One region of the Kitasatospora sp. NPDC089509 genome, then DNA from elsewhere that is predicted to be linked to it. Evidence: riboswitches for the same ligand, from Rfam matches in the RefSeq annotation. Region 1 holds a riboswitch; each other region holds the start of a gene.
The links. Region 1 has a riboswitch for cyclic di-AMP ahead of ACIP4P_RS39320 (M23 family metallopeptidase). Riboswitches for the same ligand answer to the same signal wherever they lie in the genome.
Positions count from the first base shown of each region.

Region 2: it holds a riboswitch for cyclic di-AMP, as region 1 does, so the genes downstream of both, ACIP4P_RS36070 (M23 family metallopeptidase) here and ACIP4P_RS39320 (M23 family metallopeptidase) in region 1, are expected to answer to the same signal.
Region 3: it holds a riboswitch for cyclic di-AMP, as region 1 does, so the genes downstream of both, ACIP4P_RS14435 (NlpC/P60 family protein) here and ACIP4P_RS39320 (M23 family metallopeptidase) in region 1, are expected to answer to the same signal.
Region 4: it holds a riboswitch for cyclic di-AMP, as region 1 does, so the genes downstream of both, ACIP4P_RS39170 (transglycosylase family protein) here and ACIP4P_RS39320 (M23 family metallopeptidase) in region 1, are expected to answer to the same signal.

Region 1 covers NZ_JBIVHS010000031.1:22,547-29,915, forward strand. The annotation lists gene ACIP4P_RS39290 (hypothetical protein) at 1-168, shown strand, start outside; gene ACIP4P_RS39295 (GNAT family N-acetyltransferase) at 182-628, opposite strand; gene ACIP4P_RS39300 (class I SAM-dependent methyltransferase) at 655-1,407, opposite strand; gene ACIP4P_RS39305 (sensor domain-containing protein) at 1,491-2,234, opposite strand; gene ACIP4P_RS39310 (GNAT family N-acetyltransferase) at 2,366-2,941, opposite strand; gene ACIP4P_RS39315 (hypothetical protein) at 2,984-3,859, shown strand; gene ACIP4P_RS39320 (M23 family metallopeptidase) at 3,974-4,807, opposite strand; cyclic di-AMP (ydaO/yuaA leader) riboswitch at 4,820-4,978, opposite strand; gene ACIP4P_RS39325 (YiaA/YiaB family inner membrane protein) at 5,176-5,466, shown strand; gene ACIP4P_RS39330 (alpha/beta fold hydrolase) at 5,602-6,426, shown strand; gene ACIP4P_RS39335 (TetR/AcrR family transcriptional regulator) at 6,479-7,057, shown strand.
Region 2 covers NZ_JBIVHS010000025.1:106,151-113,519, forward strand. The annotation lists gene ACIP4P_RS36060 (DUF2470 domain-containing protein) at 1-71, shown strand, start outside; gene ACIP4P_RS36065 (APC family permease) at 100-1,635, opposite strand; gene ACIP4P_RS36070 (M23 family metallopeptidase) at 2,017-2,631, opposite strand; cyclic di-AMP (ydaO/yuaA leader) riboswitch at 2,634-2,815, opposite strand; gene ACIP4P_RS36075 (MFS transporter) at 2,907-4,670, shown strand; gene purB (adenylosuccinate lyase) at 4,688-6,118, opposite strand; gene ACIP4P_RS36085 (MarR family transcriptional regulator) at 6,349-6,804, opposite strand; gene ACIP4P_RS36090 (DUF3037 domain-containing protein) at 6,913-7,329, opposite strand; gene ACIP4P_RS36095 (HipA family kinase) at 7,326-7,369, opposite strand, start outside.
Region 3 covers NZ_JBIVHS010000005.1:493,938-501,306, forward strand. The annotation lists gene ACIP4P_RS14425 (NYN domain-containing protein) at 239-1,549, shown strand; gene ACIP4P_RS14430 (NlpC/P60 family protein) at 1,749-2,783, shown strand; cyclic di-AMP (ydaO/yuaA leader) riboswitch at 3,120-3,276, shown strand; gene ACIP4P_RS14435 (NlpC/P60 family protein) at 3,287-4,411, shown strand; gene ACIP4P_RS14440 (NlpC/P60 family protein) at 4,655-5,701, shown strand; gene ACIP4P_RS14445 (hypothetical protein) at 5,857-6,888, shown strand; gene ACIP4P_RS14450 (glycosyltransferase 87 family protein) at 6,919-7,369, opposite strand, start outside.
Region 4 covers NZ_JBIVHS010000030.1:103,034-110,402, reverse strand. The annotation lists gene ACIP4P_RS39190 (exopolyphosphatase) at 1-519, opposite strand, end outside; partial or broken gene ACIP4P_RS39185 (DUF501 domain-containing protein) at 669-1,208, opposite strand; gene ACIP4P_RS39180 (septum formation initiator family protein) at 1,180-1,686, opposite strand; gene eno (phosphopyruvate hydratase) at 1,832-3,121, opposite strand; gene ACIP4P_RS39170 (transglycosylase family protein) at 3,375-4,262, opposite strand; cyclic di-AMP (ydaO/yuaA leader) riboswitch at 4,267-4,435, opposite strand; gene ACIP4P_RS39165 (cytochrome P450) at 4,646-5,947, opposite strand; gene ACIP4P_RS39160 (SDR family NAD(P)-dependent oxidoreductase) at 6,226-6,651, shown strand; gene ACIP4P_RS39155 (MazG family protein) at 6,699-7,369, opposite strand, start outside.

The DNA.
Region 1 (7,369 bases):
GCGGTGGCGGCGCAGTTGGTCGACCCGCAGGGGATTCCGTACGGGTCGGACCGCAGCTGGCTGGCGGAGAAGATCCTCTCCCGGCTGCCGGCGGCGAGCGTGGCCGTCCCGGCGCAGGCGGCGCCCGTCGTCCCCGCGCAGCCGAGCCCCCCGCCGTCGAACTCCTAGGGCCGGACGGGGCCTAGACCGTGAAGCGCAGTTCGGGCTGCGACCAGGGCGTCTTGGGCTGCGGCGGGCGGGTGCCGGTGCGCTCGGCACCCACCTGGAGGTAGAAGCCCTCGGCGGGCGGGTGCGAGACGACCTTGACCGCCGCGATCCCGGCCGTCCTGGCGCGGTCGAGCATGTCCGCGATCAACGCCCGTCCGACGCCCAGCCCTTGGGCGTCGTCGGCGACGAACATCAGGTCCAGTTCGGCCGGTTCGTGGATCAGCGCGTAGAAGCCGAGCAGTCGGTCGTCGCCCTCGTCGACGGCCATCCGCACCTCGTGGCGCTCGACGTAGTCGGGCGCCACGGCGTAGCCCTCGATCATCGCGAAGTACCTGCCCCGGTAGGCGCTGGAGGCCTGGATCAGTGCGGTGAGCCGGTCGGCGTCGGCGGGCTCGGCGGGCCGGATCGTGGTCTCGCTCATGCGAGTGAGTATAGGGGCACACCCGCCTAGTGACTATTACAATTTGCTGAACGGCGGGGGCCCCGGCGGTCGGCGGCCCGCAGCACCAGGACCCGCCGGGTGCGGCCGTCCCGGTGCGGCACCCGGAGTACCTCGCTGGCGATCCGGCGCTCGCCGAGCGCGTACCGCAGCCGGTCGAGGTGGGTGCAGCGCCGGCCCCGGCCGTCGTTCAGCGGCTGGACCCGCACCTCCCCGCCCTCGGCCGTCACCCGGACCAACTCGGCCAGGGCGGCCAACTGGCGCTCCGGGTCGAACAGTTCGGGGTAGGCGAAGATCAGGTGACTGCTCAGGGTGAGCGCGAAGACGCCGTCCGCGAAGGGCAGCCGGGGCAGCGCGGCGGCCAGGTAGCGCTGGGGGTGGGCGGCCGCGTCGGCGGTGAACAGCCGGCGGGCGCGGTCCCAGCTGCGCAGGTAGCGCTCCGGACGGAACGGGCGGTCCGGGCGGGACGAGGGGTACAGCTGGGGGCGGGCGGCCATCGCGACGGCCATCGCCGCCCGGGCGGCCAGCGCCCGGGCCGTGAGCTCGGGCGGCGGCAGCGCGTACGCCGGGTCCACCGCGATCACCCGGCAGCCCAGCTCGCGGGCCTCGGCGGCCAGGCCCGCCGCGCCGCCCGGGCAGTCCAGCAGCGGGCCGGGCAGGGCGGCGAGGCCGGCCCGGGTCAGGCCGAACAGGGCGCAGTACTCGTCCAGCGGACGGGAGGTGACCAGGACGTCCGGGTCCGCTCCGGGGGCGGTGATCACCCGGTCATCCGAACACGGGCCCGTCCCGCCCGCATCCGGAGCACGGACGGGACGGGACGGGGCTTGAAGGGACAGGAGGTCGCTCAGCCGCCGAGCAGGCCCCGGGCGGCGGCCCGGTTGACGTTGGTCAGACCGCGGACCAGCCACGGCGTCAGGAAGACCAGCAGCACCCCGGCCACCGAGAACGCGGCGATCTGCCCGGCGCCCTCGATGTAGTAGGCGTGCCGGACGTGGTGGCTGTCGGTGAAGTCGAACAGCTGGTAGCCGCGCCAGGAGGTGTAGCGCGGGAACACCCAGTGGTAGAGCGGGTAGAGCGCCATCGCCCAGCCCAGCAGCAGGAACACCAGCGTCATGGTGAAGCTGAAGATCGCCCAGGGGAACATCACCACCTGGTGCAGCACGGCCTTCCAGCCCGCCCCGTCGGCCAGCCGCGCGGTGACCGCGCCCCAGCCGCCCTCCCGCACCTGGCGCACCGGCGCCGGGCCGGGCACGTCCAGGCCGAGCATCCCGCGCACCCGGGCCCGCTCGGCCCGGCCCATGCCCCGGGCGGCGCTGGTCAGGCCGGCCAGCACCGGCAGGCCGAGGACGGTGACGACGGTGCCGAGGCCGAAGCAGAACAGGATGATCGAGACGGCGAAGCCGACGATCGCCACCGGCAGCCCGGCGAGCACGTAGCCGACCTCGCGGTAGTAGTACCCGGAGAACGGCGCCCGCCAGAAGCCCGGCGGCTGCGCGGTGCGGCGGGCCCGGGCCGGACCCGTTCGCTCCTCGCCGTAACCGCCCGGGACGTCCCGCTCGCGACCCAGCGTGCTTCCGCTGCTGCTCATCTCCCGGCTCACGGCCCCTCGTACTCGCGTTCCCGACCACTCGCTGACGTGTTCAAGTCTGGCCCGGGCCCGGCCCGGCAAACATCCGGCGGACCGGCGGACCGGGGGTGGGGTTAACCCCCCGGCCGTGGCTACCGGGCCGGCGGGCCGGACCACTCGTCGGCGAGCAGCGAGTACTGGTACGAGTCGCTCCAGACGCCGCCCTTGTACAGGTCGTGCCGGACGTGCCCCTCCAACTGGAAGCCGAGCCGGGTGAGCACCTTGGCCGAGGCGGCGTTGTCCACGTCGACCCGGGCGGCCAGCCGGTGCAGGCCGAGCACGTCGAAGGAGAACCCGCAGAGCAGTCCGGCGATCTCACCCGCGTAGCCCAGGCCCCAGACCGGGCGGCTCAGCACGTAGCCGAGGCGGGCGGAGCGGTAGGTGCCGAGGGTGAGGCTGGCGTGCGCGACCGGCACCGCCTCCGCCGGGTCCTCGGCGTCCTCCCGCCGGACCACGGCGAGCCGGTAGGTGTCCCGCGACTCGGCCATCGCCTCCTCCAGGTAGAGCTCGATCTGGTCGGCGCAGGTCTCCCGGTCGCGCGGCTCGAAGGGCAGGTAGCGGGTCACCTCCGGGTCGCCGAACAGCGCGTGCAGCGCGTCCACTTCCTCCGGGGTGTGGTGGTACTCGCGGATGGCCAACCGGGGACCGGTGAGTCGCACGGGGATCATGGCTGCCGACCCTACCCGCGCCCGGCGGTTACCGTTTCGAACATGAACGACGAAGACCTGCGGCTCGCCCCGCGCACCAGGGCCGCCGACCTGCTCGCCTGGGCGGCCGGAGAGGACCGGGCGCCGGTGGCCGAGGAGCCGCTGCGCACGGTGCTCGCGCTGCTGGAACTGGGCGACGGCAGGATGCACGACGGCTGGCCCGAACTGACCTCCGCCGCGGTGGAGCACCTGCTGTACGAGCGGCTCCACCTCTACGTCCAGCCCGCACCGGAACAGGACCCGCTGGCCTACGGCGAGGCGGTGCGGCTGCTGGTCGACCACCAGCGGGCCGCGAAGCGGCTCAACGCCAAGCGGCAGGAGCGGCTGCACGCCGAGGCCGAGTGGCAGGGCGAGGTGGCGGTCGGGCTGCTGCACCGCGCCGACCTGGTGACCTGGCCCCGGCTGTACGCGGTGCTGCTGCACGCGCACGACGTGGACGTGACGGACCCGGCGGCCGTCCGGGACTGGCTGGCGGGCTTCGCCGGGCTGACCGAGGAGGAGCGCCTGGCCGGGTACCAGGCGCTGACGCCGACCGGCTGGCTGGACGATCCGGACGAGCAGGGCTGGTGGGCGCCGGGCCGGGTGCTGTCGGTCGGCATGGCCACCGACGGCGCGCGGCGGCTGCTGGAGCAGGGCCTGATGCGGCGCAGCTACCGCAACCTGGCCGAGCTGAACGCGCTGGGGCGGCCGATGCCGGACGAACTGACCGGGGGCTTCGAGGAGTTCGAGGAGGCGGCGGCCGAGGCGGCGCTCGACCTGCTCGGCGAGTGGACGGTGCCCGGGCTGCCGCGGCTGCTGGTCGAGGAGTTCCCGGAGCTCGCGCCGGAGCCGGGGACGGCGGAGATCGACGCGTACCTGGCGCAGCTGCCGGCGGAGTGAGGTGCCGCGAAGGCCCCGGACGCGCGTGCGTGCGTACGTCCCGGGCCTTCGGCTACGGGTTCGCCGGCTGCCGACCGCCGACTGTCGACCGCCGACTGCTACGGGTTCACCGGGTCACGGGTTGAGGCCGTGCTGCTGGAGCCAGGGCTCCGGGTCGACCGGGGCGCCGCCGCCGGGGCGGACCTCCAGGTGCAGGTGCGGGCCGGTCACGTTGCCGGTCGCGCCGACCTTGCCGATCTGCTGGCCGGCGGTCACCTTGCCGGAGCCCTTGATGATCGAGGAGAGGTGGCAGTACCAGATCTCGGTGCCGTCGGGCAGGGTCTCGACGATCCGGTAGCCGTACGCGCCGGACCAGCCGGCCGAGGTGATGGTGCCCTGGCCGACCGCGTGGACCGCGGTGCCGGTGTCGGCGGCGAAGTCCAGGCCGGTGTGCAGGTGGGCCCAGTAGCGGGCGCTCTGGCCGTAGTGGGCGGAGAGGCTGTAGTCCTTCACCGGCAGGGTGAGGGCGGCGGCCTTGACCCGCTCGGCCTCCTCGGCGGCGCGCTTGGCCTCCGCCTCCTTGGCGGCGGCCTTGGCCTCCGCCTCCTGCGCGGCCTGCACGCGGGCGGTCTCCTCGGCGGCGGTGCGCTGGCCGTCGGCCTGCTGCTGGATCCGGGCGGCGAGCGCCAGGCCGGGGTCGGCGGCCAGGGCGACCGGGATCTCGTCCTGGGCCTCGATGGCGGGCGCGGCGGCCGGGGTCGCGGAGGCGAAGCCGGTGGCGCCCAGGGTGGCGGCGACGGCGGTGACGCCGAGCAGCGGGGAGGCTCCGCGGGTCTGACGCGGCATCCGGTGGCGGTTGGCCTCGGCCTCCGGTGCGAGCGCCTCGGGGCTGTCCGGGACGGGGTGGTCGAGGAGCTGGGTACCGGCTGCGGGGCCGGCCGGGTGTGCCGGGGTGTGCGTCGACGCCACGGGGGCGCGCTCCTTTCCTTCCTTCGCGCCTACCGGGTTAGCTGACGGGTTCGGAGCAGGAAGGTCTCCTACGGCCGGGCCGGGGCCCCGCCGATTCACCCCAAGGAACGTGGTTCCCCGGCTCCCTGACCTGCCCGGAGGCCGGTCGGCGGGATTAGGCGACGGCGCACGGTGCCGTCTGGGTACGGCGTTGACGACCGCGCTGCGTTATCAAACGTTAATCCTAGGAGGCTCTGATTCCAAGCCATCCGTCCGGGACGGCTGTGGACCAGGTGATCGGACGTCAACGAACGACCCTTCAACCAACCGGCCCCATCTGAGTACTCCTACTCATGTGCGATCCGGCCGGACGCCCGCATCCTGACGCCATGAGCGCACCGATGCAGTCACGCACCACGGCCGCGTACTACGCCCAGGCCGTCCTCTCCTTCGCCATCTCGGCCGTGGCCCTCGCCGCCGGGATCGCCTACCTGCCCGTCGGCGGCTGGACCCGGGCCTTCCTCGGGATCGGCCTCCTCTACACCGTCACCTCCTCGTTCACGCTCGCCAAGGTGATCCGGGACCGGCAGGAGTCCACGGACACCGTCGCCCGGGTCGACCAGGCCCGGCTGGAGAAGCTGCTCAGCGAGCACGACCCGTTCCGGGTCGAGGGGCCCTGAGCGGGGGTCCCGAGCGAGGCCCTGAACGGGGTCGCCCGGGGCTGTCGGAGGCTTTCGCGGGGGCTTGACGGCTAAGGCTATTAGCCTTAGCTTTATGGCTATCGGCAGCAACGGGCGAGCCAGCGGAGGCCCACCATGAACGGCACCACCACCCCGAGCACCCAGTACCTCGACGTCACCGGCGGCCGGCTCGCGTACGACGACACCCGGCAGGGCGACGGCACCCCCGTCGTCCTGCTCCCCGGCATGCTCGACTCCCGCCGCGCCTACCGGCACCTGCACCCGCTGCTCACCGCGGCCGGGCACCGGGTCATCACCATGGACGTGCGCGGCTTCGGCGAGTCCTCGATCGCCTGGGACGACTACAGCCCCGCCGCCGTCGCCACCGACGTGCTCGCCCTGCTCGACCACCTCGGCATCGAACGGGCCGTCCTGGTCGGCCAGTCCTACACCGGGGCGACCGTCGTCAAGCTCGCCGGGGACGCCCCCCAGCGGGTCGCCGGGATCGCGCTGATCGACGCCTTCGTCGAGCACCGGGCCAACGCCCTGATGAAGGGCGTCATGGTCGTGATGGGCGCCGCGCTGGTCCGGTGGCCCGGCGTCTGGGGCTACTACCTCCGCAAGATGGCCTTCCCCGGCCCCCGCCCCGCCGACCTCGACGGCTACATGGACGGGCTGGTCGCCGCCCTGCACACCCCCGGCCGCCGGACCGCCACCCGAGGCCACGTCACCGGCGACTCCGCGCCGATCGGCTGGTGCGCGGCCGTCCGCTGCCCCGCCCTGGTGCTGATGGGCAGCAAGGACCCCGACTTCCCGAAGCCCGAGGCCGTCGCCGACCTCCAGGCCGAGAAGCTCGGCGCGCGGAAGGTCATGATCGAGGGGTCCGGGCACTACCCGATGGCCGACAACCCGCGGGCCGTCGCCGACGCCCTGCTGCCCTTCCTCGCCGAACTCGCCTGACCCCTCGCCTGACCCCTCGCCTGACCCCTCGCCCCCCGGAGAGACCACCACCATGCCCCGCGTAGGACTGACCCCCGAGCAGGTCGTCGACCACGCCCTCGCGCTCATCGACGACCAGGGCACCGAAGCCCTCACCCTCGCCTCCGTCGCCGCCCGCGCCGGGGTCGCCACCCCCTCGCTGTACAAGCACGTCAGCGGCGGGCTCGCCGAACTGCGGCGGCTCATCGCCGTCCGGGTCACCGAGGAACTCGCCGACCGACTGGCCGAAGCCGCCGTCGGCCGCAGCGGGGACGACGCGGTCACCGCCGTCCTGCGCGCCTACCAGGCCTACGCCACCCGCCACCCGCACCGCTACACCGCCCTCCCCCAGGCCCCGCAGCCGGACGAGGACCTCACCCGCGCCGCCACCCGCCTGGTCGGCGTCATCATCGCCGTCCTCCGCGGCTACGGCCTCGACGGCTCCGAGGCGATCCACGCGGCCCGCACCGTCCGCTCCCTCGCCCACGGCTTCGCCTCGCTGTCCATCACCGGCGCCTTCCAACTCACCGAGGACCTCACCACCACCCACGACCGCCTCATCACCACCCTCACCACGGGCCTCCACGCCTGGCCCCGGCCGGCGAACGACTAGCAACCCCCAGCCCCGGCCCTGGCAGCGGGCCCGAGCACGAGAAGTCGGCCGAGCCGACTTCCAGCGGCAGGCAGCAACAACCCCCACCGGCCCGGAGAACCACCTCGCGAGGCGGACAACACGAGAAGTCGGCCCCGTCGACTTCTCACGCCGGCCAGCCCTTCTCGGAACCCCGCCACCGACCGGAACGCCCACCCAAGGGAGCCGTACAGCCCTCCCCTCCGCACAGGAGACTCGGGCTCGCACGAGAAGTCGGCCGAGCCGACTTCCGGCGGCAGGCGACAACAGCCACCACTCGCCCGGGGAACCGCC
Region 2 (7,369 bases), on a different contig from region 1:
AGGACTTCGGCCACCGGATGCACGCCCTGCTGAGCGCCGCCGAGCACGGCCTGCCCGCCCACCGGCACTGAGCCCGCCGCCCACCCGGCACCGCCCCGCTCAGCGCTCCACCGCGTCCTCCAGCACGATCCGCCCCATCCGCGCGTACAGCTCCGGCCGAACCCGTCGCAGCACCAAGGCCGTTCCGATCCCGACCAGGAACACCCCGATCACCAGGTACGGGATCAGCCGGAACACCAGGGTGCCCGCCGCCGCCCCGGCCACCGCCCCCCGGTCGGCCACCAGCAGCGCCACCACCGCGCCCATCGCCACCCCGCCGACCAGCGGAGCGAGCAGGGTGCGGAACCAGTGCGCGGTCTCCGGGTGCCGCCGCTGCACGTGGAAGTACCCGACCACCGCGAAGGAGCACAGCGTCTGCACCACCAGGATCGCCATCGTCCCCAACAGCGCCAGCAGCGTGTACAGATGGACGTACGGATCCATCCCGGCCAGCAGGAACGCCAGCACCAGCCCGGCCGCGACCGCCGACTGCACGACCGAGGCGACGTACGGCGAGCCGTGCCGCGGATGGGTCCGGCCGAGCGCCGGGTGCAGCAGCCCCTCCCGCCCGATCGCGTACAAGTACCGTGCGGCGCACTGGTGGAAGGCCATCGCGCAGGCGAACGAGCCGGTGACGACCAGCCATTGGAACACCGTGACCGCCCAGGCCCCGAGGTGCTCGCCCAGCGGATCGAAGAACAGGCTGTTCCCGTCCTTGCCCGGCACCGCACCGCCCGCCACCGCGACGGCGTGCCCGACTCCGTTGCCGGACAGGATCATCCAGGAGACGAACACGTAGAACAGGCCGATCCCGACCACCGACACCATGGTCGCCCGCGGCACCACCCGCTTCGGGTCGCGCGACTCCTCCCCGTACATCGCGGTCGACTCGAAGCCCACCCAGGAGCAGAACGCGAAGACCAGGCCCACCCCGGCCGCCGCCGTGCCCGAACTGCCCACTCCCTTCAGCCCGTTCAGCGGACTCACGGCCCCGAGCACGATTCCGTCCGGCCCGCCGCCGGCGGCCAGCACGGCCAGCGAGACCGCGCCCAGCACCGCGATCTCCAGCAGCAGCGCCACCCCGAGCACCTTCGCCGTCAGATGCAGGTCGAACCAGGCCGTCACCCCGATCACCGTCAGCCCGACCAGCGCGTACCAGCCCCAGTCGAGGTCCACGCCCGCCTGCGAACGGACCAGCCCGCGCAGCGAGTAGGCGAAGAAGCCGATGACCGAGGCCTCGAAGACGATGTACGCCAGCAGCGCGAGCAGCCCCGACGCCATCCCGGCCACCCGGCCCAGCCCGTGCGAGACGTACCCGTAGAACGCCCCGGCGGCCGTGATGTGCCGGGCCATCGCCACGTACCCGACCGAGAAGACCGTGAGCACCACGGTCGCCAGGACGTACGCGGCGGGCGCCCCGGCCCCGTTGCCCTGCCCGATGATGATCGGCAGGTTCCCGGTCATCGCGGTGATCGGGGCGGCGGTGGCGACCGCCATGAACACCACGCCCGGCAGACCGACCGAGTCCGCCTTCAGCCGGTCGACCCCGTCCGACCCGACCCGCGGCCCGACCGCGTCCCCGCTCCGGACGGTCATCCGGCCTCCTCGTCCACCCGGGCGCGCCCGCCCGTCGGACCGGCCGGGCGCTGACTGCGGACAGGATCGCGCGGCGGGGCACGGCCCACGGAACCGCAGATCATCCGAAGAACCGGCGGAGTTGACGCCGCGTTCGAGCCGTCGAACGCGGTCCGGAAGCGCCGGGGACGCCGGAGCCGACGAGGACTCCGGACACGACGGTGGCCGGCCCCGGCCGCACGAGAGTTCTCGTACGGCCGGGGCCGGCCGTGGGCGTGACCCGCGCCCAGATCCACCGGTGCGGCGATCACCCGGTCGAGCGGTCACCCGACATGACCATCCCGGGTGGTCGATTCGCCCCGCACCAGCGGTGGTTCAGGAATCCCGGCGGGAGCCGGTGGTTCAGAGCGCGACGCCGTGCGCGCGCAGGTAGCTGACCGGGTTGATGTCCGAGCCGTAGTCCGGACCGGTCCGGACCTCGAAGTGCAGGTGCGGGCCGGTCACGTTGCCGGTCGCACCGGAGTAGCCGAGCTGCTGACCGGCGGCGACGGACTGACCGACCTTCACACCGATCGAGGAGAGGTGCGCGTACTGCGCGTACTTGCCGTCGGCGAGCTTGAGCTCGACCTCGTTGCCGTAGGCGCCGTCGTAGGCGGCCTTCACCACGACCCCGTTGGCGACGGCGCGCAGCGGGGTGCCGGTGGAGCAGACGAAGTCCTGGCCGGTGTGGTGGCCGGAGGCCCACATGGCGCCCGCCACCCCGTAGGCCTCGCCCAGCACCGGGGCGGCGAGCGGGGCGACGTAGCCGGAGGTGACGGCGGCCGGGACGACCGCGGCCGGAGCAGCGGCCGGGGCGACAGCGGCCGGGGCGGCCACGACGACGGCGGCCGGGGTGCTGGTCGCCTGGGCGTTCATCGCGGTCACGAGCGGCAGGACGAACGAGACGCCGGTGACGGCGGCGGCGATGCCGATGCGGGCGGCACGGGGCAGGGCGATACGACGAGCCTGTGCAGGCATGGAATTTTCCTCTCCGACGCCTGCGAGGTGAGCTGTCGGGTTCGGGCTGGAGTTGCCCGGCCGCATGCGCGGCTTCACCCCGAGCCGGTCCTGGTGGTCCGCGCTGTGAAAGCGCGAACTCCGGTCCGGCGACTTACCTGTGGGTCCCCCGCTCCTGCCGTACAGAGTTCGTTGCGAGCCACCGGGCAGCGGCAGGACTCGGCGTTCCACCCGGCGGATCCGTCCGGGCTGGCCGGGCGGTCGCTGAACTAAAACTCATCCGTTCGGGTGAAGCAATGTCGATCTCTCGAAACAGCGGCCGATCCCGCCCCCGCGGTCACCCTCCGCATGATCCGCCGTACGGTCCGTGCACGATCCGTTCACCCGGCGCCACTGATCCACGACCCTGCGCCGACCAGTGCAACACCGGGCGACCAGAGGAGCACCCACCGTCACCGACCGACACACCACCCGGTGACCCTTGTCACGTACACCCCCGTGGGCACAGGATTCGACCCGTGGCCACCTCTCACGCCGGCACCCTGCGCCTGGGCAGCGCACAGGGTCGCTGGGTCCTCCTCGCAACGGTGCTCGGCTCCAGCATGGCGATGCTCGACGGCACCGTGGTGAACGTCGCCCTGCCCCGGATCGGCGCCGACCTCGGCGCCACCCTCGCCTCCCTGCAATGGACCCTGAACGCCTATCTGCTCACCCTGGCGGGCCTGATCCTGCTCGGCGGCGCGCTCGGCGACCGCTACGGGCGGCGCCGGGTCTTCCTGATCGGCGTGGTCTGGTTCGCCGCCGCTTCGGCGGCCTGCGCCGCCGCCCCGACCATCCACGTGCTGATCGCCGCCCGCGCCGTCCAGGGCATCGGCGGGGCGCTGCTCACCCCGGGCTCGCTCGCGATGCTCCAGGCCGTCTTCCACCCGGACGACCGCTCGGCCGCGGTCGGCCTGTGGTCCGGCCTCGGCGGGGTGTCGGCGGCCGTCGGCCCCTTCCTCGGCGGCTGGCTGGTGGACGGCCCCGGCTGGCGCTGGATCTTCCTGCTGAACCTGCCGCTGGCCGCCGCCGTGATCGCGGTGACCTCCCGTTACGTCCCGGAGAGCCGGGACGAGTCCGCCGCCGGCCGCTTCGACGTGCCCGGCGCCCTGCTCGCCGCCCTCGCCCTCGGCGCGATCACCTACGCGCTCACCGCCGCCGGGGAGGGGCTGTCCCCCGCCGTCTGGGTCACCGGCGTGGCCGGTCTGCTGCTGGGCGCGGCCTTCGTGGCCGTGGAGCGGCGGGCGCCCGACCCGATGCTGCCGCTCGGGCTGTTCTCCTCCCGGCTGTTCACCACCGTGAACCTGGTCACCCTGTGCGTCTACGCGGCGTTCAGCGGGGTGTTCTTCCTGCTGGTGGTGCAGCTGCAGATCGTCGCCGGCTTCTCCCCGCTGGTCTCCGGCTTCGCGCTGGTGCCGATCACGGTGCTGATGCTGACCCTGTCCGCGCGCGCCGGGCGCCTCGGCAAGCGGATCGGCCCGCGCATCCCGCTCACCGTCGGCCCGCTGCTGTGCGCCGCCGGGGTGCTGCTGATGCTGCGCACCGGCCCCGGCTCCTCCTACTGGGCGGACGTGCTGCCGGCCGTCGCGGTGATGGGTTCCGGGATGACGCTGCTGGTCGCCCCGCTGACCGCCACCGTGCTGGCCGCCGTCGAGGTGCGGCACGCGGGCATCGCCAGCGGGGTGAACAACGCCGCCGCCCGCGCGGCCGGCCTGCTCGCGGTGGCCGCCCTCCCGGCACTGGCCGGGCTGAGCGGCGACGCCTACCGGGTGCCGGCCTCGGTGGACTCCGCCTTCCACACCGCGATGCTGATCTGCGCCGGACTGCTGGTCTGCGGCGGGCTGATCGCCTTCACCACCATCCGCGGCAACGTGCTCGCCCCCGAGGAGGAGCACCCGGTGGCCGAGCCGAACTGCGACTGGCCGTGCGCCACCACCACCCCGCCGCTCGACCCGGGCCGCCCCCGGACGCCCGAGGGCCCCGCCACCGGAACGGCGACGGGGCCCTCGTCGGACGACTGACCGACGCTGACGCTACGTCAGAGGATGTCGGCGGGCGCGTACTTGGCGGCCTCCGGGTAGGCCGCGGCAACGGCCTCCACCTGGCGGACCACCTCGGCGACCTGCGCCCCGGCCGCCCCGGTGAAGGACAGCCGGTCGGCCAGCAGCGCGTCCAGCGCGGCCCGGTCCAGCGGGATCCGCTCGTCGGCGGCGAGGCGGTCCAGCAGCTCGTTCTCCCGGGCGCCGGCGCGCATCGCCAGCGCGGAGGCGACGGCGTGCTCCTTGATGACCTCGTGCCCGGTCTCCCGGCCGACGCCCGCGCGCACCGCGCCCATCAGCACCTTGGTGGTGGCCAGGAACGGCAGGTAGCGGTCCAGCTCGGCCTCGATCACGGCCGGGAAGGCGCCGAACTCGTCCAGGACGGTCAGGAAGGTCTCCAGCAGGCCGTCGAAGGCGAAGAAGGCGTCCGGCAGCGCGACCCGGCGCACCACCGAGCAGGAGACGTCGCCCTCGTTCCACTGGTCACCGGCCAGCTCGCCGGTCATCGAGGCGTAACCGCGCAGGATGACGGCCAGGCCGTTGACGCGCTCGCAGGAGCGGGTGTTCATCTTGTGCGGCATCGCGGAGGAGCCGACCTGGCCCTCCTTGAAGCCCTCCGTCACCAGCTCGTGGCCGGCCATCAGGCGGATGGTCTTGGCCAGGCTGGACGGCGCGGCGGCCAGCTGGACGAGGGCGGTGAGCACCTCGAAGTCCAGCGAGCGCGGGTAGACCTGGCCGACGCTGGTCAGCACGGACTCGAAGCCGAGGTGGCCGGCGACCCGGCGCTCCAGCTCGGCCAGCTTCTCGGTGTCGCCGCCGAGCAGGTCCAGCATGTCCTGGGCGGTGCCGACCGGGCCCTTGATCCCGCGCAGCGGGTAGCGGGCGATCAGCTCCTCCAGCCGGCGGAAGGCGACCAGCAGCTCGTCGGTGATCGACGCGAAGCGCTTGCCCAGGGTGGTGGCCTGCGCGGCCACGTTGTGCGAGCGGCCGGCCATGACCAGCTCGGCGTGCTGGGCGGACAGGCCGGCCAGACGCACCAGGACGGCGACCGTACGGTCCCGGACGTGCTCCAGCGACTGGCGGATCTGCAGTTGCTCGACGTTCTCGGTCAGGTCCCGGGAGGTCATGCCCTTGTGGATCTGCTCGTGGCCGGCGAGGTCGCTGAACTCCTCGATCCGGGCCTTCACGTCGTGGCGGGTGATCCGCTCACGGGCGGCGATCGAGCCGAGGTCGACCTGGTCGATCACCCGCTCGTAGTCGGCCACGGCGGTCGCCGGAACCTCGACACCGAGGTCCTGCTGGGCCTTCAGGACGGCGAGCCACAGATGGCGCTCAAGGACCACCTTGTGCTCGGGGGACCACAGCTGGGCCAGGGTCGCCGAGGCGTACCGGGAGGCCAGGACATTGGGGATCTGGGGCTTCGCGCTCACGCTTCGCAAGAGTAACAGTCGAGGTCACGCCGACCGTCAGCGGATGGGGTGGGCCTGCGCGCGGCCCCCGCTCGGGCCGGGGCACGGCCGCCGCTTCGGCCGGCGCGCGGCCCCCGCCCGGGCCGGGGCACGGCCGCCGCTTCGGCCGGCGCGCGGCCCCCGCCCGGGCCGGGGCACGGCCGCCGCTTCGGCCGGCGCGCGGCCCCCGCCCGAACCCGGACACGGCCCCGCTACTGCGCGCCGCCCGCCCGTCCGGCCAGCACCGGCAGGACCTGCCCGCAGATCGAGTGCAGCGCGATCCGCTGCTCGTCGGTCATCGCCTCGAAGGCCTGGTGGGTGCGGGCCATCTCGCCGCGGATCCGGTTGAGGATCTCCCGGCCCTCGTCCGTGATCACCACGATCTTCACCCGGCGGTCGCCGGCGGCCGCCTCCCGGTTGGCCAGGCCCAGCGTCTCCAGCCGGTCCACGATCCCGGTCACGTTCGACGCGTCACAGCCCAGCCGTCCGGCCAGCGCCCGCATCGGCACCGGCTCCTGGACCGAGCCCAGCGCCTTGGCCTGGGAGGAGGACAGCCCGTGCCGGGCCGCGGCCGCCGCGAAGTCCTGGAAGTACGCGGCGCCGACGGCGGCCAACGCCTCCATCAGATCGGCGTTGGTCGGTACGGTCGTCGTCGAGGTCGAACCCATGGGGTCAGCGTACGGCCGAGTGCTTCAGCAACTCAAGCTTTGAGCACGGCAACCGTCCGCGAGCCGCCTCACACTCCCCCGATCGGGGGACGAGCAGGGCGCCGATGGTCAGAGCACGAGCTGGTCGAACAGCCGCCGCAGCTCCGCCTCCGGGTCCGCGGTCAGTCCGGTGTGCACCGGCCCCGGCTGGACGATCGCGCTGCGCGGCGCGGTCAGCCAGCGGAACCGCTGCCCGGGACTGTCCGAAGCCGCCGGACCGGCCGGCGGGCCGCCCAGGCAGACCGCCTCGATGCCCTGCAGCGCCCGGCGCACCCCCTGCACGTCCGCCACCGGGTCCAGCGCCAGCAACCGGGCCTGGTCCAGGTGGGTCCGCGCCGCCAGGTGGGCGGCCTGCCGGCAGTACAGCAGCACCCCGACGTTGACGCACTCGCCCCGCTCGACCCGCGGCACCGCCCGGATCACGGCGTACTCGTAGTCGTGCAGCTCGACGACGGCCGGCAGCGCGGCCGACAGCGGCCCGGTCATCCGGACACCTCCGGCAGCCAGTCGCGCGGACCGGCCAGTC
Region 3 (7,369 bases), on a different contig from region 1:
CGCGGCCGTCCACCGCACGGGACAATACAGACAAGACGCACGGAGCGTGACGACAGGGGCGGCCGTCGGCCGTACCCGCTGGACCAGGATCGGAGCCGAGGACGTGGTGGACGCAGCGAGGGAGCCCGCCGACGCGCAGGGGCTTCAGCCCGCTGCGCAGGCACCGGCGTCGGAGGACGGGGCGGCCCCGTTCGAGACCCCGCTCCCGGACCCGGCCGGTGGCGCCGTCGAGCGCCCGGTGGAGAAGCTGGACCGGCCGCTGCCCGAGGGCGTGCGCCGGCGCGTGGTCGGCCTGGCCTCGGACGCGCTGGGCGGGCTGCCGCCCGGGGAGCTGCCGCAGAGCCTGCGTCAGTACGTGAAGTTCACCCCCGCGCGGCGGGCCAAGTACGCGGCCACCGCGCTGGCGGCCGCGCTGGAGTCCGAGCCGGCCTTCCGGGTGCGGATAGCGGAGCGGCTGCGGCTGGGCCAGCCGGACCTGGTGAAGGCGCTGGAGTCGGGCAGCGTCCCCGGCGCCGCCGATCCGATGGACGTCGCGGCCGCCGCCTACCTGGTGCGTTCGGCGGGCTGGAGCCGGCTGGTCGCCGAGGTGGGTGAGGAGGTCGAGCGGGCCGGTGCCGAGGACGCGGCGGCGGAGGCCACTCGGCTGGTGGAGAAGCTGCAGGCCGAGCTCGCCGAGGTGCGGGCCGCCGCGCGGGCGGACCTGGACCGGCAGCGGGCGGAGTCCGAGGGGGTCCGGCGGGAGGCCGAGTCGCTGCGCAAGAAGGTGCGGTCGCTGGAGAGCGACACCCGCCGGGCGCAGGCCGAGACCCGGCGGGTGTCCGGGGAGCTGGAGGCCGTGAAGGCGCAGGCCACGGGTGAGCGCAGTGCGGCCGAGGGCGAGGCCCGGCGGTTGCGGCACCGGGTGTCCGAGCTGGAGAACGCGGTCGAGCAGGGCCGCCGCTCGGCCCGGGAGGGGCGCAGCGTCGAGGACATGCGGCTGCGGCTGCTGCTGGACACCGTGCTGCAGTCGGCGCAGGGCCTGCAGCGCGAGCTGGCGCTGCCGGTCTCCCAGATCCGCCCGGCGGACCTGGTCGAGGCGGTGGTGCCGGGGGCGGCCTCGCCGCACGACGTGGCCCGGCGCGGCCTGGCCGACGACGATCCGGCGCTGCTGGACCAGCTCCTGGCGATCCCGCAGGTGCACCTGGTGGTGGACGGCTACAACGTGACCAAGACCGGGTACCCGACGCTGCCGCTGGAGCAGCAGCGGATCCGGCTGCTGGGCGGACTGGCGATGCTGGCCCAGCGCACCCAGGCGGAGGTCACCTGTGTGTTCGACGGGCAGGACCTGGACGTCCCGGTCATCATGGCGCCGCCGCGCGGGGTGCGGGTACGGTTCAGCCGGACCGGGGAGACCGCGGACGAGCTGATCCGTCGTCTGGTCCGGGCCGAGCCCCAGGGCCGTCCGGTGGTGGTGGTGTCCACCGACCGGGAGATCGCGGAGGGCGTGCGGAAGGCGGGCGCGCGCCCGGTGGCCTCGGTGCTGCTGCTGAACCGGCTGGCCCGGCCCTGACCGGGGCCGGAGGGCGTGACGGCAGCTCAGTGCGGTGACCGCGGGGGTGTGCGGATCCGGTGAAGCCCGTGGGGGAACCGGAGTTCACGCCTTCGGGGGAGTGGCAAAACGGATAGATCTTCACTAGGGTCTGGCGTCAAACCTATTTTCCGGAATCTCACCTGATCAGGTGAGTCCGATGGAAGAAGGAGCCGGTCCCTTGGCCTCCCACCGCCGTCCCAAGCAGCCGAGCCGCGCGCGGGTCTCCGTGCTCACCGCGGCCGCTGCGACCGCGGTCGCCCTCTCCGCCCAGGTGGCCGCGCACGCCGCGCCGCAGCCGAACAAGTCGGACGTCAAGGCGCAGATCGACCAGCTCCAGCAGGAGCAGGAGCAGGCGGCCGAGAAGTACAACGGCGCCAAGGAGCGGGCCGACCAGCTCCGCAAGCAGGCCGACCAGCTGCAGGACCAGGTGGCCCGCAGCCAGGACCAGATGAGCCAGCTGCAGGTGGGCCTGGCCCAGGTCGCGGGCGAGCAGTACCGCACCGGCGGCATCGACCCCTCCGTCCAGCTGATGCTCTCCTCCGACCCGTCCGGCTACCTGGAGAAGGCGTCCAGCGTCCAGCAGGCCAGCGCCAGCCAGACCGAGGCGCTCAAGGGCCTGCTCGACCAGCAGCGCCGGCTGGACCAGGAGAAGGCCGAGGCGGCCGCCGTGCTGGCCTCGCTGGACTCCACCACCAAGGACCTGAACCAGGCCAAGTCGGACGTCAACACCAAGCTGAAGTCCGCCCAGGACCTGCTGAACTCGCTCAGCGCCGCCGACCGGGCCGCGCTGCGGGCCCAGCAGCAGCAGGACGACCGCGCCTCGCGCGGCAGCGACCGGGTCGACCTGAGCAACCTGCCGCCGGCCAGCGGCTACGCGGCGGTGGCCGTGGCGAAGGCGATGAGCAAGCAGGGCTCGCCGTACGTGTGGGGCGCCACCGGGTCGAGCACCTTCGACTGCTCCGGTCTGATGGTCTGGGCGTACGGCCAGGCCGGCGTCTCGCTGCCGCGCACCTCGCAGGAGCAGGGCCACATCGGGACCGCCGTCACGCTGGCCACGGCCCAGCCGGGCGACCTGGTGATCTACGGCGGGGACATGCACCACGTGGCGATGTACATCGGCAACGGCATGGTGGTCCACGCGCCGCACACCGGTGACGTGGTGAAGGTGATGAAGGCCGACGCGATGTCGATCAACACCATCCGCCGGATCTGACGGAACGACACGCCGCGAGCCCCGTTCCGACCCTGTGATCCGCGCCACCCTCCGATCGGGGGTGGCGCTTCGGGTTGGCCCGTTCAGCGGTCGAGCGATGAGACCTGATCAGCTTTGCGTACGGTGGCGATCACGATCAGTCATTTTCACAAAAGAACCTGGGTAATCTTCCGTCTTTTTTCTGACAAGGATTTGAACGGATCACGGTTCAGTTACTAGGGTCGTGCTCCGAACCACCGCACTGTCGATCACCCAGCCTGGGTGGCGGCGGTGGTTACCGCCGAGTTCGCGAAACAGCGGGGCAGGTCGAAGCGACTGCCCGACAGGGGAGCCCAGTAGTCGGGGGCGCTGCGGAGCGGAGCCGGGGAACCACACGTTCCTCCGGGGTGAATCGGCGCCAGGTCGGCCGCGCTAGTGGCCGGTGAGGCGTCGTAGGGCATGCTTCCGGCCCGAACCCGTCAGCTCACCCGGTAGGCGGACGTAGGAAGAAGGAGTCCGCCTTCGTGGCGTCCCATCGTCGTCCCAAGCCCGCCAGCCGCGCTCGTGTCTCGATCCTCACCGGCGTCGCCGCCGCGGCCGTCGCCCTCTCCGCGCAGTCCGGCGCGCACGCCGACCCGCAGCCGACCAAGGACCAGGTCAAGGAGCAGGTCGACCAGCTCAACGAGCAGGCCGAGCAGGCGACCGAGAAGTACAACGCCGCCCAGGAGAAGCAGCAGGAGCTGGAGAAGCAGGTCTCCGGCCTGCAGGACCAGGTGGCCCGGCAGCAGTCGCAGGTGACCGACCTGCAGGGCGGCCTCGCGGAGATCGCGGGCGAGCAGTACCGCAACGGGGGCATATCCCCGACCGTCCAGCTGATGTTCTCCTCCAGCCCGGACAACTTCCTGAACCAGGCCGGTGCGCTCAATCAGGCCGGCAGCACCCAGAAGAACCAGCTGAAGCAGCTCCAGGAGCAGCAGCGCAAGCTGGACCAGGACCGCACCGAGGCCCAGGGCAAGCTCGCCGAGCTGGAGTCCACCACCACCCAGCTGAAGGCCTCCAAGGACGAGGTCCAGAACAAGCTGAAGGCGGCCCAGGACCTGCTCAACACGCTGACCGAGCAGGAGCGCCAGGCCCTCAAGGCGGCCGAGGACAAGGCCGCCGCCGACGCCAAGGCCAAGGCGGACGCCGCCGCGAAGGCCGCCCAGCAGTCGGCCCCGGACCGCGCCTCGCGCGACAACAGCCGCAGCGACCTCGGCTCGGGCTCGACGTCCGCGCCGGTCAAGGTCGCCCCGGGCAGCTCGCACGGTGCCGCCGCACTGGCCGCCGCCGCCTCCAAGGTCGGCAGCCCGTACGTCTGGGGCGCCACCGGCCCCGGCTCCTTCGACTGCTCCGGCCTGATGGTCTGGGCGTTCAACCAGGCCGGCGTGTCGCTGCCGCGCACCTCGCAGGAGCAGGCCGGCGCCGGCACCCGGATCGGCTCGGACATCTCCCAGGCCCAGCCCGGCGACATGCTGATCTTCTACGGGGACGCCCACCACGTCGGCATCTACGCCGGTAACGGCCAGGTGCTGCACGCTCCCAAGCCGGGCGCCTCGGTCCGCTACGAGGCCGTCTCCAACATGCCGCTGGCTTCCATCGTTCGGGTCTGATCCGGACTCCGCCAGAACGCCGGCCAGGCTTTCCCGGGCCCGGCCCTCCGCCACGGAGGGCCGGGCCTGCGGCTTTTCCGGCGGCTCGGTCGAATGTCCGAATAGGGGTCAAATATTCGGGTCGGGAGGGGTTTGGACTCACTTGCCCGGACTCGCTAACCTCTGCCACCGGACTCCCGCTCGACGGCCGCCCATCGGGGCGCGGCCGCGGGGCCGCGCCGCAGGACTGGAGCCGCTGCCGCCATGGCCGTGCACCGACGTTCCCAACTGCTCGCACGTGCGCTGGTACTGACCGCGGCCGCCACCACGGCCCTGGGCGTGGCGACCGCCGGCAGCGCCCAGGCCGCCCCCGGGGCGCCGGACGCGCCCGACCGCAAGGACGTCAAGGCGCAGGTCGAGCAGCTGTACGACGAGGCCGAGCAGGCCTCGGAGAAGTACAACGCCGCCCAGGAGGCGCAGAAGCGGCTCCTCGGCGAGACCACCGTGCTGCAGGGCGAGGTCGCCGAGGGTCAGGAGCAGCTCAACGAGCTGCGCGGCGACCTGGCCACGGTGGCCGGGGCCGAGTACCGGGGCGGCGGGATGACCCAGACCGCCCAGCTGATGCTCTCCACCGACCCGGAGGGCTACCTCGCCCGGGCCCGCACCCTCGGCCAGGCCGCCGAGCGGCAGCAGGAGACGCTGCACGAGCTGGTCACCCGTCAGCGCCGGCTCGACCAGCGCCGCACCGAGACCGCGGCCAAGCTCGCCGAACTCGACCAGGCCCGCCGCTCGCTGGGCGAGAACAAGCAGCAGATCCAGCAGCGGCTGGCCAAGGCGCAGAAGCTGCTCAACAGCCTGGGCGCGGCGGAGCGGGTCCGGATGGTCGCCCAGGACGCCCGGGAGGCCGAGCAGCGCGCCACCCGGGGCACCGACCGGCTGGACCTCGGCAGCACCCCGGCCGCCTCCGAGCGCGGGGCGGCCGCGCTGGCCGCCGCCGTGCGGATGGTCGGTTCGCCGTACGTCTACGGATCCACCGGGCCCCGTGCCTTCGACTGCTCCGGTCTGATGTACTACAGCTGGCGGCAGGCCGGAGTGACCCTGCCGCGGACCTCGCAGGCCCAGGCGTACGCCGGGCAGCGGATCAGCCTCTCCGAAGCGCGACCGGGAGACCTGGTGATCTTCTACCGGGACATGCACCACGTCGGGATGTACGCCGGCGGCGGGGTGATGGTGCACGCCCCGTACCCGGGGGCCAAGGTCCGGTACGAGAGCGTCAACGCGATGCCGGTCTCGGGGGTGGTCCGGCTCTGAGCGCGACCCCGGAGCCGGTACCGATAGCACCGGCCCGCCGCACGCTGTCCCGGCGCGGTGCGCTGCTGCTGGCGGCCGGCGGGTTCGCCCAGCTGTCGCTGCCCCCGGCCGCCCCGGCGGCGCCGGCGCGGCAGCTCGCCGACCGGCGCGCCGAGGTGGCCGGGCTGCTGGCGGCCCGGGCGCGCTCGCTGCCCGAGTGGTCGGGGCTCACCGGGGCCGAGGCGTCGTACCGCAACCTGGTGCTGCCGTCGTCCGTCGCCGCCGACCGGCTGACCGTGGCCGCGGAGCTGGTGGTGCGGATCGCCGGGTACGACGAGTACCCGGTGGTGTACCCGCGCCGGATCGAGCTGGTCCGGGACGAGGGCGGCTGGCGGGTCGTGCACGAGGAGGGCACCGGCGGGCCGCCGGCGCTCTGGGACCTCGGCGCCGTCCGGACCGCCGCCGGCGCCCGGTGCCTGGTCCTCGGCCTCGCCGAGGGGCCCGACCCGGCGGGCCTGGTCCCGGTGGGGGACCGCGCGGTGCCGGCCGTCAGCGCGGTCTGGGGCGAGGCCTGGTCCGGTCGGCTGCTGCTCGAACTGCCCGCCACCGAGCCGCAGTTCGCCCGCCTGTTGGAGGCCGACCCGGCGGGTTGGGCGGGCCTGGCGGCGGTCACAGTGGCCGCCCCCGGTGCGCCGCTGCACACCCCGGCGGACCGGGTGGTGATCAACCCCGAGGCGTTCGGGAAGCTCAGCGACTTCGGCCGGCAGGTGGTGGTCACCCACGAGACCACCCATGTCGCGACCCGGGCCGACACCCGGGCCTGGACCCCGCTCTGGCTCTCCGAGGGCGTCGCCGACTGGACCGCCTACCGCGACTCCGGGCGCACCCCCCGGCAGATCGCCCCCGAGCTGGCCGGGGACGTCGCCGCCGGGAAGCTGCCCACCGCGCTGCCCGCCGACGCGGACTTCGCCGCGGGGGCCACCGGCATCGCCCAGGCCTACGAGCAGTCCTGGCTGGCCTGCGACCTGATCGCCCGCCGGTACGGCACCGGTCGGCTGGTCGCCTTCTACCGGGCGGTCGGCGCGGCCGACGGGCAGGGCGAGGACCGGGAGCAGCGCACCGACCGGCTGCTGCGTGCCGTCCTGGGCGTCGGACTGGCGGAGTTCACCCGGCTCTGGCTGGCCGACGTGGCGACTTTGAAGGGCTAGCTCTCGTTAGAGGGTCTCACAGAGCCGGGTTCAGTGGCCGTTCGCCGGCCGGGCGCCCGCCGGTTGGTCGATGCCGTCCAGCAGGTCCTGCTCGTAGGCGATGCCCGGGCGCACCGGGTAGGTGGAGGCGGGCGGCAGGGCCGGGGGCTCGGAGAGCACCACGGTGGGCGGCAGCGGCGCGGCGGCGGCGCGGGTGGAGCGCCAGAGCCGGATGCCGGAGAGCACGGCGGCGGTCAGCAGCAGCAGGTTGCGCAGGCCCAGCACGGTGATCGCCAGCGGTTCGCTGTTGAGCACCTGGGTGAACAGCGTCGGGAACTCCAGCAGGGTGAGCGGGCAGGCGAGCAGGATCAGCAGCGCCACCGGCCGCTGGCTGGTGCCGCGCACGGTCAGGCAGACCGCCGCCACGCCGATCAGCCAGACCAGGTACTGCGGGCTGATCACCCGGCTGGTCACCACGAAGATCAGCAGCGCGCACAGCGCC
Region 4 (7,369 bases), on a different contig from region 1:
GTGCCGCTCGGTCAGCCGCACGCAGCCGATGTCCACCGAGCGGGCCGCCTGCACGTCCGCCGCGCCGAGCACGAACTCGGTGGAGCCGCCGCCCAGGTCGAAGACCAGGTAGGGGGCCGGGAACTGCCCGCCGGTCAGCTCCTTGGTGGCGCCGACGAAGGACAGGTGCGCCTCCTCCTCGCCGCTCACCACCTCCGGCTCGACGCCCAGGATGTCCCGCACGCCCTTGACGTACTCGTCGCTGTTCTCGGCGTCCCGGGAGGCGCTGGTGGCGACGAAGCGGGTGCGCTCCGGGCCGACGCCGAAGCCGTCGATGACCTCCCGGTACTCCCGGCAGGCCGCGAAGGTGCGCTCCAGCGCCTCCGGCTGCAGCCGGCCGGTGCGGTCCACGCCCTGGCCCAGCCGGTTGACGATCATCCGGCGGTCGAGGTCGGTGATCTCGCCCGTCTCCGGGTCCAGGTCGGCGACCAGCAGTCGGATCGAGTTGGTGCCGCAGTCGATCGCGGCCACGCGGGTCATGCTCACTCGGACTCCTGCTCCGCTGCGCCGGCGTCCCGGTCCGCGGCCTCGGTGGCGCGCTTCTTGGCGGCCCGCTCGGCGGTCTTCTGCTGCTTGGCCGCGATCACGGCCTCGTGGTCCTGCTCCTTGACCCGGTTGCGCAGGACCCGCTCACCGGCCGCCTCGACCTCGGCCGGGGAGACGCACGGGCCCTTGGCCCACCAGTCCTCCAGCATGCCGATCGCCTCGTCGCCGAGCGGGTTGACGCCCTCGCCGGCCGCCAGCGAGTGGCCGACCAGCACGTGCAGGCACTTCACCCGGTCCGGCATGCCGCCGGCGCTCGGGAAGCCCTCCAGCACCTCGATCGCGTCGCGCCGGGCGATGTAGTCCTCGTGCGCCTTCTGGTAGGCGGCGGCCAGCTCCGGGTCCTCGGCGAGGCGCGCGGTCTGGTCCTTCATCACGCCGTCCGCCTCCAGGGTGCCGATCAGCGAGGCGGCCTTGGGGCAGGTCAGGTAGTACAGCGTCGGGAACGGCGTGCCGTCCGGCAGCCGGGGGGCCGTCTCCACGACGTCCGGGTTGCCGCAGGGGCAGCGGTGCGCCACACCGCGCAGGCCGCGCGGTACCCGGCCGAGCTGGGCGGCGATGGCCGCGACGTCGGCGTCGGAGACGGTGGGGTGGTTCTCAGTGGTCATGGGGGGTGGGGTCTCCAACGGGGGACGGGGGGAGCGGACGGGGGGTGGCGGGGGCCAGCGCGACGGTGTCGGCGGCGTCCACCGAGTCCCAGACGCTGGTGTACCAGGGCTTCGCGGCCTTCGCCTGGCCGCCCGCCGCCTCGGCGGAGGGGGTGGCCGAGCCGGCCGGGGCCGAGGGCTTGGCGGCCGCGCCGGAGGGGTCCACCGCGATGTACGGGGTCTCCCCCGGCACCGCGTAGTGCAGCCGGGCGCGGGCCTGCGCCTTGACGTACTCCGGATCCTGCCAGCGGGCCCGGTCCCGGCGCAGCTGCTCGACCTGCTGGCGCGAGTGGTCGGCCTTCGCCCGCTGGGCGGAGATCTCGGCGCGCTGGGAGATGAACTGCCGCGTCGGGTACGCCAGGATCGCGACCAGTGAGCAGAGCACCAGGACGAGGACGGTCGCCCGGCTCGTGAACCGGGGCCGGGCCGCCAAGCCCGGGATCCTCCAGCCAGCCATCTCCCGTTTCCCCTCCTGGTCGCGACGGTGCCCCGCCGGACACCCTACGGGGTGTGCGGCGGGGCACCGGTCAGGCTTGCGCTACCGGGGACCTTCGGCCCCACGGTTTCCGGCCTCGGAGGCTCAGGCCTCGTACTTACTGTGCCTACTGGTCCGCGGAGCGGAACCGCGGGAAGGCGCCGCGGCCGGCGTACTCGGCGGCATCGTCGAGGATCTCCTCGATGCGCAGCAGCTGGTTGTACTTGGCGACGCGCTCGGAGCGGGCCGGGGCACCGGTCTTGATCTGGCCGCAGTTGGTGGCGACGGCCAGGTCGGCGATGGTGACGTCCTCGGTCTCGCCGGAGCGGTGCGACATCATGCAGCGGTAGCCGTTGCGCTGGGCCAGCTCGACGGCGTCCAGGGTCTCGGTCAGCGAGCCGATCTGGTTCACCTTCACCAGCAGGGCGTTGGCGGTACCGGTCTCGATGCCCTTGGCCAGGCGGGCCGGGTTGGTGACGAACAGGTCGTCGCCGACCAGCTGGACCTTGTCGCCCAGCTTGACGGTCATGGCCTTCCAGCCGTCCCAGTCCGACTCGTCCAGCGGGTCCTCGATGGAGACCAGCGGGTAGGCGGCGACCAGCTCGGCGTAGTACTCGATGAGCTCGGCGGCCGTGAGGGCCTTGCCCTCGAACTGGTAGGCGCCGTCCTGGTAGAACTCGGAGGCGGCGACGTCCAGGGCGAGCGCGATGTCGCGGCCGGGCACGTAACCGGCCTTCTGGATGGCCTCGGTGATGAGGTCCAGGGCCTCGCGGTTGCTGTCCAGGTTCGGCGCGAAGCCGCCCTCGTCGCCGAGGCCGGTGGACAGGCCGCGCTCCTTCAGCACGCCCTTGAGGGTGTGGTAGACCTCGACGCCCCAGCGGACGGCCTCGGAGAAGGACTCCGCGCCGATCGGAGCGATCATGAACTCCTGGATGTCGACGTTGGAGTCCGCGTGCGAGCCGCCGTTGAGGATGTTCATCATCGGGACCGGCAGGACGTGGGCGTTCGGGCCGCCCAGGTAGCGGAACAGCGGCAGGTCGCTGGCCTCGGAGGCGGCGTGCGCGACGGCCAGCGAGACGCCCAGGATGGCGTTGGCGCCGAGCGAGGACTTGTCCGGGGTGGCGTCCAGGTCGAGCATGGCCTGGTCGATCAGGCGCTGCTCGGTGGCGTCGTAGCCGACCAGCTCCGGGCCGATCTGCTCGATGACGGCCAGGACGGCCTTCTCCACGCCCTTGCCGAAGTAGCGGTTCTTGTCACCGTCGCGCAGCTCCAGCGCCTCGAAGGCGCCGGTCGAGGCACCCGACGGCACAGCGGCACGACCCGTGCTGCCGTCGTCGAGGCCGACCTCGACCTCGACCGTGGGGTTGCCGCGGGAGTCGAGGATTTCGCGGGCTACGACGACATCGATGGACGGCACGAAGCATCTCCTTGCGGAAGCAGGGTCCGGCCCACGGTGGTGCGGTCGGCCGGATGATTGCGGAGTCGTTACGACCAGAGCCTAACCGCCCGGGCTCCCGGGGCCACCTCGACCTCGGCTCCGTCTCAGCGTGTGGCCCCGCTACCCACCGGTAGTTCACCTGCTCGTCCCAGCCGGTCCGGCCGGAGCGGGCGAATGCGGACGAAGGGGGCCGCGCCGGGCGCGACCCCCTCGGAATGCGTCCGGGGACGGCTCAGCCGAGGTGCAGGACCTGGCCGGGCATGATCAGGTTCGGGTTGCCGCCGACCGTGCCGCGGTTGCCGTCGTAGACCGCCTGCCAGCCGCCGGACACGCCCTGGGCGGCGGCGATGGTCGACAGCGTGTCGCCGGAGCGGACGGTGTAGTCGTGACCGCCCTGGGCGGCGGCCTGCGGGGCCTGCTGCGGCTGGGCGGCGGCCTGCGGGGCGTACTGCTGGTAGACGCTCTGGTGGCTGGTCCAGTACCAGGAGCCGCCGTTCTGGTACCAGTACACCTTCGAGTCGGCGTCCCAGCCGGCCTTGCCCGGGAAGCCCTGCAGCTGCGGCTTGGCCAGCTGCGGGGCGGCCGGCTTGGCGTCGTCCTGCTGCGGGGCGGGCTTCGCGGCGGGCTTGGGGGCCTGGGTCTTGGGGGCCTGGGTCTTGGGGGCCTGCTGCTTCGGGGTGGACTGCTGCTGGGCGGACTGCGGCTTGGCGTCCGAGGAGGTGTCCACGGCCGCCGGGGCGCCGCCCTTGCTCAGCCCCGCCTTCTTGGAGCAGACCGGCCAGGCGCCCGGGCCCTGCGAGGCGAGCACCTTCTCGGCGACCGTGATCTGCTGCGCCCGGCTGGCCTGGTTGGCCTGCGCCGCGTACGCGGTGCCGCCGTACGCCTTCCAGGTGCTGGAGGTGAACTGCAGGCCGCCGTAGAAGCCGTTGCCGGTGTTGATGCCCCAGTCGCCGCCGCTCTCGCACTGGGCGACGGAGTCCCAGGCGGAGGCCGGGGCGGCGGACGCGCCGGTGGCGGTGAGGAGCGGCAGCGCGAGTCCGACGCCGGCCACACCCGCGACGGCGATGGCCTTCTCGGCCTGGGTGCGACGACGGTGACGGCCAGATCCAACGAGCAGCATGAAGGGTCCCTCTCCGCACGCCTGCGAGGTGAGCTGTCGGGTTCGGACCGGGAGGTGGCCCGGCCGCCGTATGCGGGAACGGTCCCGCGCGGGCGGCTTCACCCCGAGCCGTGGGAGAACGGCAACAAACCTGGTTCCCCCGCCCCTGCCCAGGGTTCTGGTCGGTTTCCCGTGGCGCGGCGGGCAGGACTCGGCGTTCCGCGTTCGGGGTCCGCAGCTGCGAACTCCAGGGAGACTAGACAGATCCTCAGATCAATCACAAGCTCATATCGCCGACATCACACAAGAATTACGGCGCGTGTTCGATCGCCTACGGACGGCGGGGCTTTGTCCGGTTTGATGGGTGTTCATACCGTCGCCGAGGCGCCGTTCGCGACCCCGCGTCAGTGTGTCGGAGCCTCCGGGCGGGCGTGCGGCGAACGCACTTCCGGACTGAATTCGACCGGAAGTTCACGCAATCCACGCATGATCAGGCCACCGCGCCAGCGCAGGTTCTCCGGACTTTCGGCCAGGCGCAGATCGGGCAGCCGGGAAAGCAGCGTGGCCAGCGCGGACCGTCCTTCGAGCCGGGCCAGCGGGGCGCCGATGCAGTAGTGGATGCCGTGCCCGAAGCCCAGGTGGGGATTGTCGGTCCGGGCCAGGTCCAGGGTGTTCTCGTCGGAGAACCGGGCCGGGTCGCGGTCCGCCGCCGCCAGCACCACCAGCACCGGATCGCCGACCGGGATGTCCACCCCGCCGATGGTCAGCGGCCGGGTCGCGAACCGCCAGGTCGCCAGCTCCACCGGCCCGTCGTAGCGCAGGAGTTCCTCGATCCCGGTCTCCAGCAGCGCGGTCTCGCCGCGGGCCACCGACTCCTGCAGCAGCGCCCGCTGCCCGGGGTTGCGCAGCAGCGCGTACGTCCCGTTGCCGATCAGGTTGACGGTGGTCTCGAACCCGGCGAACAGCAGGATGAAGGCCATCGCCGCGGCCTCGTTCTCGCTCAGGTGCTCGCCGTGGTCGCTCGCCCGGATCAGGCCGGAGATCAGGTCGTCGCCGAGGTCCGCCCGCTTGCGGTGGATCAGCTCCAGCAGGTACGCCCGCATCTTCTTCACCGCCCGGCCCACGCCGCCGCGTTGGCCGCCGCCGTGTCGGATCATCATGCCCGCCCAGTCGCGGAAGTCGTCCTGGTCCTCGGCCGGCACGCCCAGCATGTCGCAGATCGCGTAGATGGGGAGCGGGAAGGCGAACTCGTGGATCAGGTCGGCCGATCCGCGCTGCGCGAAGCCGTCGATCAGCCGGTCGGTCAACTGCTGCACCCGCGGCTCGAACTCGGCCACCCGGCGCGGGGTGAAAGCCTTCGACACCAGTCGGCGCAGCCGGGTGTGGTCCGGCGGGTCGATGTTCAGCAGGTGGGTCATCAGGTCCGCCTGCCGCTCCCCCGGGATGCCGACCCGGCCGGTGCGGTGCGCCTGCTCGCTGTGGTGCGCCGGGTTCTTCGACAGCCGGCCGTCCGCGAGCGCCTGCCGGGCGTCCGCGTACCTGGTCACCAGCCAGGCCTCCACCCCGCTCGGCAGCGTGGTGCGGTGCACCGGGGCGTGCTCGCGCAGCCAGGCGTAGGCGGGGTACGGGTCGGCGGCGAACTCCCAGGTGAAGAGCTGGGGGTCGGGCTGGGCGGCGGACTGAGCGGCATCGGGCTGAGCTGGCATGGGTCGACCGTAACCGCTGGACCGGCGGCGCCCGGCTACCGGCGGAACATCACCGGTTCGCGAACCGTTCGTGAGCGGCGCGCGAGCAGTGTGCCAACCCTCCGTGGACGCCCCGTGGACGGTCCGTGGACAGCCCTTGGACAGCTCTTGGCCGGGTGGCAGGCGTGAGCCTGGTCACCTGCGGGGTAATCCCTGTTGCGGAGGGTCAGGACGTGCCTACGATCCTCCGCAGTATGCGTGGGCGCCGGTGCGGTGTCGCCCACAGGGAGGAGCAGGCCATGCGGGTCAGCGGAGCAGTCGTCGTCATCGCGGTACTCGACGGCGGTTCGGGAGCCGACCTCGCCCGCCGGTTCACCGCGGCCGGCGCCGCCGGGATGCTGATCGCCGACCAGCACGTCGGGATCGCGGAGGACCTCGCCGCCGAACTCGACCGGCCGGGCTGCCCCGTGGTGGGCGTCTGCGGCGACATCCGCCGGCCCAGCGACGTCGCCGCCCTGGTCGACACCGCCGAGAAGCACCTCGGGCCGATCGACCTCTTCTGCGTCGCCGGCCCGCGCGGGGAGCGGATCGTCTCCCTCGCCGAGCTGCCCGACCACCTCGACCTGGAGCGGCTCGCCGAACTGGTCGCCCTGGTCGGCGAGGCGATCGGCGAGCTCGTCCCGCCGCAGCGGCAGCCGGTCGGCCGGACCGCCACGGCGGCCTGAGCCGCTCCCGTCCGGCCTGGGCCGGGCCGGCTCCGGCCCGAACCGGGCTACTCCGGCTTGAGCCCCTCGGCCGCGCGCACCGCGTCCCGGTAGCCGCGCGCGGCCGAGCGCAGCGCCGCGTCCACGTCCACCCCGGCGTCGTGCGCCCGCTGCGCGACGGCCAGCAGCAGCCGGCCCGCCGACTCCGCGGTCAGCTCCCCCGGCAGGACGTACGGCTCGTCCGGCACCCCGGTGAAGCCCGCCCGGCGGACCCGGGACACCAGCTTCGCCGCGTACGCCAGCGCCGGCAGCCCGGCCGGGACGCCGTCCAGGACGGACTCCCGGTCCGCCTTCTCGGCCGCCTTCAGCTGCTCCCAGTTGGCCTCCGCCTCGGCGGCGCCCGCCACCTCGACGTCCCCGAACACGTGCGGGTGCCGGTAGAGCAGCTTCTCGACCATGTCCCCGGCCACGTCGTCGACGGTGAACGGATCGGTCGGGTGCTCCTCGGCGATCCGGGCGTGGAACAGGACCTGGAACAGGACGTCGCCCAACTCCTCGCGCAGCGCGTCCCGGTCCCCCTGCTCGATCGCCTCGACCAGCTCGTAGGCCTCCTCGACCAGGTACTTCACAAGGCTCTCGTGGGTCTGCTCGGCGTCCCACGGGCAGCCGCCGGGCGAGCGCAGCCGGTCCATCACCGAGGCCAGGTCCAGCAGCCGCGCCCCGGGCAGGTCGTACGAGC